Regions from separate parts of the Sulfitobacter sp. M22 genome, predicted to be linked through region 1. Evidence: riboswitches for the same ligand, from Rfam matches in the RefSeq annotation. Region 1 holds a riboswitch; each other region holds the start of a gene.
What was found. A riboswitch is a leader RNA that binds a small molecule or an ion and turns the genes downstream of it on or off. The one in region 1 is predicted to bind cobalamin.
Positions count from the first base shown of each region.

Region 1 (2,261 bases):
CCCTGCTTGCGCAAATGAAAGCGCAGCCGTCAGCGGTCACGATAGGACCATGACGATTTTTTATCTTGGGGGAAGACATGAAAGTTACACACACACTGCCAATTCTTGCCACGGCCGCACTGATGGCCGCCACCGCTGCCAGCGCTGATAGTTTCAGCCTCTCGGGCACCCGGTCAGCCATGCAAAGCGATATTTCGTTCAACGTTATGCAATCCGCCGGACAGGGGCAGATCAAACTGCGTCCCAAGGTCCAGCCCAAGGTGCATGCCCGCACGACTACCATCAGCAGCCGCAGCCGGTCCTTTCAGGCGTTCAGTGGTATCAGCACGGCGGCTGACCTCAAAAGCCTCATTGCTTGGGCCGAGGCCGGCCCTAAAGGGTACGACGCCGTGCAATACGGGGCCAAGCGCCTGCCGCCGCAGCGCCCGACACAGATGACCATCGGCGAAATCTATCGCTGGATTGACCGCACACCCGGACAGCAACACGCCATTGGGCGGTATCAGTTCATACCAGCCACCTTGCGCAGCCTTGTGCGTCAGGCAGGGCTTAGCAAAAACGACCGCTTTACGCCAAAGCTGCAGGACGGGCTGGCAGATATTCTCTTGGCCGATGCGGGTTTTGTCTCGTTTAAGAAGGGCGAGATCAGCCGTCACCGGTTCATGGAGAACCTTGCGCGCATCTGGGCCGGGTTTCCCACGGCGAGCGGGCGGTCCTATTATCACGGCTATGCCGGCAACAAGGCAGTCATTTCGTGGAACGAGTTCGACGCCGTCATGAGAAAGATTTTCGCGACCAAACGCGGCTGATCCCGCGATAGGGCTTGTTCCGGGCGGATCGCCGTGGCCCAATAGGGCGGTCTGGTGTCCGCATGGCGGAAGAATCGGGAAGCGGGTGAAAGTCCCGCACGTGCCCAACGCTGTAATGGGGATGGTTTGCGCCTAGGCCACTGGAGATATCCGGGAAGGCGCGTGAACCAGAAGACCCTAAGTCAGAAGACCGGCCAGACAGTACAGCTTGCACCGCATGGACAGCGGGACAGGCGCTGAAATGTATTGTTGGGGAATGAACAATGCCGATACCGTCCGCGCTGGCACCCGCCGCGCCTTTCTCAGATGCTGAACGTGATGCCGTGTACAAGGCGATCTTTACCCGCCGTGATGTGCGCGACCAGTTTTTGCCTGACCCCGTTGCAGATGATGTCTTGTACCGGATTTTGACCGCCGCGCATCACGCGCCTTCGGTCGGCCTGTCACAACCGTGGAATTTCATCGTGATCCGCGACCAGCAGGCGCGCGATCAGGTCTGGGAGGCCTTTAACACCGCGAACGAGGAAGCCGCCCAGATGTTCGAGGGCGACCGCCAGACGACCTACCGGTCGCTCAAGCTCGAAGGCATACGCAAGGCTCCCGTCAATATATGCGTGACCTGTGACCGCAGCCGTGGCGGCAAGGTCGTGTTGGGCCGCACCCACAATCAAAGCATGGACCTTTATAGCACCGTTTGCGCGATCCAGAACCTTTGGCTTGCCGCGCGCGCGGAAGGCATCGGCATGGGGTGGGTCAGTGTGTTCCACGATGCGGATTTGCGCAGCTTGCTGGATATCCCAGACCGCATAGAGATCGTCGGCTACCTGTGTTTGGGGCACGTCGACGAGATGTATCAAACGCCCGAGCTTGAAGTGAAGGGCTGGAGCAAGCGGCTCCCCGTAAATGATATGATCTTTGACGGCAAATGGCAGGGCGACCCTTAAAGGAGGCTTTGACCGCTGTGTCACAGGACATGTCGAATATTTGAGCAACTGGCGGAACTTTGCCGGTTCCATGACGTTCCCCCTGTGAAGCCTGCGTATGTCGCGCGGGCGCTGACAGAGGATTATTTCAAATGGGCGGCATCATTTATCTCGTAGGTCTTGTGGTTGTTGTCATGGCGGTTCTTTCGCTCATCGGCCTAGCGTAATTCAACGCCGGGGAGGCATTAACATGGATACGACACTTACTGACAAAACACCCGACGGATCATACGTCGACTGGCCTGCAATTTTCGCAGGTACCGTTGTCGCCGTGGCCATTGGCCTGTTGCTGACCAGCTTTGGCGCGGCGCTCGGCTTGGCGTCGATCACGCTGGACGGGACAGATGACTCTTCTACACTTGAACTGGTGCTGACGGCGCTGTGGCTGGTGATCACACTGGTCGCGTCCTACCTTGCAGGGGGCTATATCGCTGGCCGTATGCGCCGCCGCGTTGAAAGCGCGACGGAA
Region 1 covers NZ_WMEC01000001.1:1,848,978-1,851,238, reverse strand. The annotation lists gene GLP52_RS09115 (hypothetical protein) at 78-809, shown strand; cobalamin riboswitch at 845-1,022, shown strand; gene bluB (5,6-dimethylbenzimidazole synthase) at 1,073-1,753, shown strand; gene GLP52_RS09105 (hypothetical protein) at 1,983-2,261, shown strand, end outside.

Region 2 (2,261 bases), 1.0 Mb from region 1:
TTTCCTCTGGTCCCGGTGACCCCGAACTGCTGACCGTCAAGGCGGTGAAGCGGTTGCAAGAGGCCGAAGTCGTGCTGTTTGACGATCTGTCGGCGGGTCCGATCCTTGAACATGTCTCGGTCGAGGCGGATTTGATCGGGGTTGGCAAACGCGCGGGCCGCCAGTCGCCGAAACAGGATCATGTCAGCCGCCTGCTGGTCGAACATGCGCTGACCGGCGCGCGGGTTGTGCGGCTCAAAAGCGGCGACGCGGGCGTGTTTGGACGGCTTGAGGAAGAGATCAGCGCGCTGAAAGAGGCGGGTGTCGCCTTTGAGATCATCCCCGGTGTGACAGCGGCGTCCTCGGCGGCGGCGGCGGCAATGATCCCGCTGACACGGCGGCTGACCGCGCGGCGCGTGCAGTTCATCACCGGCCACGGGGAATCGGGGGCTTTGCCGGACGATCTGAACATGGCCGCGCTGGCCGACCCCACGGCAACCACGGTCGTCTATATGGGCCGCCGTACCTTTGCCGGTTTCGCCGCGCGGTTGATCGAGGCGGGTCTGCCCGGATCGACCCCTGCGCTGCTGGCCGAGGCGGTATCGACCCCCGATCAAAAGCTGAGCCGGCACACGGTGGAAAGCCTTGCCAATCTGCCGCTGGATCCCGCAACGTCAGCACCTGCGTTGATCCTATACGGACCGCTGAGCGAATAGACCGCTTGACAAAACCGGCCTGAAAATGAACACCTAATCTGGACGGTTCCCCGTGCGCTTTTGGGCAAACGGGGTGAAAAGGGAATACGGTGCGGTGCCAACGCAAAGGTGCCTAATCCGGAACTGCCCCCGCACCTGTAAGTGAAGAGCAAACCGCATTGCCACTGGGCCAATCAGCCTGGGAAGGCGCGGCACGCATGGACGCACAAAGTCAGGAGACCTGCCGTCAAGGGGATGATCCCCGATCCAACTGGCTGCCTTTCGGGGCAGCTTTCACATCATGCCGTCGGGGAAGACGGCAAGGAGACCTGAACATGCATATCGAACCCGAAGTCGTGACCGGCGCAAAGCTGGTCCTGTCCTATGGCACCGCCGCCGGTGCTGCGGCCTATACCGCGAAAACCGCGATGGACTCTGTCCGTGAAAAAGGCGTCGTGCCTTTTGCGGGTGGGGCCATCGTTGCCACCGCGTTGACCTTTGTCTTTTTTCAACTTTTCCCGCATTTCCCCGTGGGCGTGAGCGAGGTTCACCTGATCCTTGGTTCGACCCTGTTTTTGCTGTTCGGCGTGGCCCCTGCTGCTGCCGGTCTGGCGCTCGGTTTGCTGGCGCAGGGCATGTTCTTTGCCCCCATCGACCTGCCGCAATACACGATGAACGTCACCACGCTGCTGGTGCCCTTGTTCATGGTCTCGGCGCTGGCCAAACGGATCATCGCGCCCAACACCGCCTATGTTGATCTGACTTATGTTCAAGCGCTCAAGCTGTCGACCGCGTTTCAGGCGGGCGTTGTGGGCTGGGTCGCGTTCTGGGCCATCTACGGTCAGGGCTTTGCCGCCAGCAACATCGCCGCTGTCGCCAGCTTTGGCGGGGCGTATATGATGGTCATCCTGATCGAACCGCTGGTCGATCTGGCCGTGCTCGCCGCTGCCAAGACCCTGCGTGATGTTGCAGGCAGCGCAGTGTTCACCAAGCGTCTGACCCAATCCGCCGCTGAATAACCCAAGACCAGACGCGGCCCCTTCTCTTCGGGTCGCGTCACACTACCGGAGCCATAAGATGTTTACGCTTTCACTGATCGGCATCGGGTCCGGCAACCCCAAACACCTTACCTTGCAGGCCATCGACGCGCTGAATGCCTGTGACGTGATCTTGATCCCGTCCAAGGGCGCGGGCAAGGATGATCTGGCCGGTCTACGCCACGAGATTTGCGCTCAGGTGCTGCGGTCGGACCGGCCTGCTATTCACGAATTTACCCTGCCCAAACGTGACGCTGCCAACCCTGATTATCACGCGGGCGTACACGATTGGCACGATGCTATTGCGCAGGTCTGGCTGGCCGAGATGCAGCGCATCCTGCCCCAAGGCGGGCGCGTGGGTTTTCTGGTGTGGGGCGATCCGTCGTTGTATGACAGCACGCTGCGCATTGCAGAGCGTCTGCAACAGGTGGTGCCGCTTAGCGTCGATGTGGTGCCGGGGATCACGTCGCTGCAGGTGTTGACGGCCGGCCATACGATCCCGCTGAACACCATTGGCAACCCCGTCATGATCACTACCGGACGGCAGCTG
Region 2 covers NZ_WMEC01000001.1:2,875,113-2,877,373, reverse strand. The annotation lists gene cobA (uroporphyrinogen-III C-methyltransferase) at 1-695, shown strand, start outside; cobalamin riboswitch at 722-937, shown strand; gene GLP52_RS14070 (energy-coupling factor ABC transporter permease) at 1,010-1,693, shown strand; gene cobF (precorrin-6A synthase (deacetylating)) at 1,752-2,261, shown strand, end outside.
Region 2: linked by a shared signal. The riboswitch ahead of GLP52_RS14070 (energy-coupling factor ABC transporter permease) and the one ahead of bluB (5,6-dimethylbenzimidazole synthase) in region 1 are both predicted to bind cobalamin.

Region 3 (2,261 bases), 1.0 Mb from region 1:
ATCACCACTTGGGTGCCGACAATCTGGGCGATGACGCCGCCACGGTTGATATCGCCGGCCAGCACGACGGGCACGCCTGCGGCGCGGGCAAAGCCCATGTTGGCAAGGTCGTTCTGGCGCAGGTTCACCTCAGCCGGGCTCCCCGCCCCTTCGACGATAATCAAATCGGCGCTTTGTCCGAGGATACCGAAGCTTTCGAGCACGGGGGCCATCAGCCCTGCCCGGGCTTTGCTGAAGTCACGCGCTTGCAGGGTGCTGTGGCGCTGCCCTTGCACGATCACCTGCGACCCGCTGTCGGTTTCGGGTTTCAGCAGGATGGGGTTCATATGCACCGTCAGGGACCGCCCGCAGGCAATCGCTTGCAGGGCCTGTGCGCGGCCAATCTCTCCGCCATCGTCGGTGACGGCGGCGTTGTTCGACATGTTCTGCGGTTTGAACGGCGCGACGGAAAGCCCCCGACGCGTGGCCGCGCGGCACAGGCCCGCCACCAGCATGGATTTCCCCACATTCGATCCGGTGCCCTGGATCATGATAGCGCGGGTGGGCATGGCGGAACCTCGTGGTTTTCGTGCAGCCCTTGGTGTCAGTCCGCGGTGATCCCGTCAAGCATCCGCAACGCGCCGGCACGGGGGGCGGTCGCGGTAAAATCCGCGCAAAGCGGGTTTGGCCCCCGCGTTATGACAGCCGCTGCTTGACAGAGGCGGGCAAATGACCAATGCAGGGCGTATGTTGGTTCCTGTCCCAGACAGGCGAAGAGGGAACGCGATACGCATTGATCCAGCCTTGGGTCAGCGCCAAGCGCAGCCGCCCCCGCGACCGTGACCGGAGAGACCTTTAAACCACTGGCCCGATGGCTGGGAAGGTGAAAAGTTGCAAGGCAAGCTGCCTTAGATCCGCAAGCCGGGAGACCTGCCAGCATAGTTTGTAACGGGCGAACGGGGTGTTTCGCGACTGGCCTAGAACGCTGTTCGCATGTCGTTCGCTGCTGGCGATCCCCCTTGGCCCATCGACGTATGAGGCAAGATATGACCACCACGGATCAACCGGTCACCGTCACCATCTGCACCACCTGTCGCGCAGGTCAGATCACCTCCGAGGACGCGCCGCGCCCTGGGCAACAGCTGTTTGACGCGCTGTCGGGGCACCTGCCTGACGGTGTGCAGCTGCGCGGTGCCGAATGTCTGTCGGCCTGTTCGCGGGGCTGTTCGATGGTCCTGTCGGGTGGCCCCTCGCGCTGGACCTATGTGTATGGCGATCTCGACACCGACGCGCATTTGTCCGATATCGTGAATGGCGTTTCCGCCTATGCCCAGACCACCGATGGCGTGGTACCCTGGCGTGAACGCCCCGTGGTTTTCCGCAAACAATCCATCGCCCGCATCCCCCCACAGGAGCCTACCGAATGACCAACCTTACCAAAATTCCCGTCACCGTGATCACCGGTTTTCTGGGTGCCGGCAAAACCACCTTTATCCGTCACCTGATGGAGAATGCGGGCTCCAAGCGTCTGGCCGTGCTGGTCAATGAATTCGGCACCGCCGGTGTGGATGGCGATATCCTGAAATCCTGCGCGATCGACAACTGCCCCGCCGAGAACATTGTCGAGCTGGCGAACGGTTGCATCTGCTGCACCGTGGCCGATGACTTTATCCCCACGATCGAGGCGTTGATGGCTTTGCCGCAAACGCCGGATCACATCCTGATCGAAACCTCTGGCCTTGCGCTGCCCAAACCCTTGCTCAAGGCGTTTGACTGGCCCGCAATCCGGTCGCGCATCACCGTGGACGGCGTGATCACCCTTGCCGATGCAGAAGCTGTGGCGAGCGGGCAGTTCGCCCCCGATCTGGAGGCCATCGCTGCACAACGCGACGCGGATGACAGCCTGGATCACGAAACGCCGCTGTCCGAAGTGTTCGAGGACCAGATTGCCTGCGCCGATATCGTGCTGCTGTCCAAGGCCGATCTGGCGGGCCCCGAAGGCGTAGAAGCCGCCCGCAAGGTGATCGAGGCGCATGCACCGCGCAAGCTGCCGATCATTCCGATGACCGAAGGCGTGATTGACCCGCGCGTTGTACTGGGGCTCGAAGCCGCCGCCGAGGATGACATCGACGCACGCCCCAGTCACCACGACGGGCATGATGACCACGAGCATGACGATTTCGAAAGCGTTGTGATCGACATGGGCGAAGTCGCCGATGTCGCCACGCTTGAGGCCGCCGTGCTGCGGCTGGCGCGCGAACAGAAAATCCTGCGCGTCAAAG
Region 3 covers NZ_WMEC01000001.1:2,888,437-2,890,697, reverse strand. The annotation lists gene GLP52_RS14140 (cobyric acid synthase) at 1-548, opposite strand, end outside; cobalamin riboswitch at 714-931, shown strand; gene GLP52_RS14135 (DUF1636 family protein) at 1,026-1,406, shown strand; gene cobW (cobalamin biosynthesis protein CobW) at 1,403-2,261, shown strand, end outside.
Region 3: linked by a shared signal. The riboswitch ahead of GLP52_RS14135 (DUF1636 family protein) and the one ahead of bluB (5,6-dimethylbenzimidazole synthase) in region 1 are both predicted to bind cobalamin.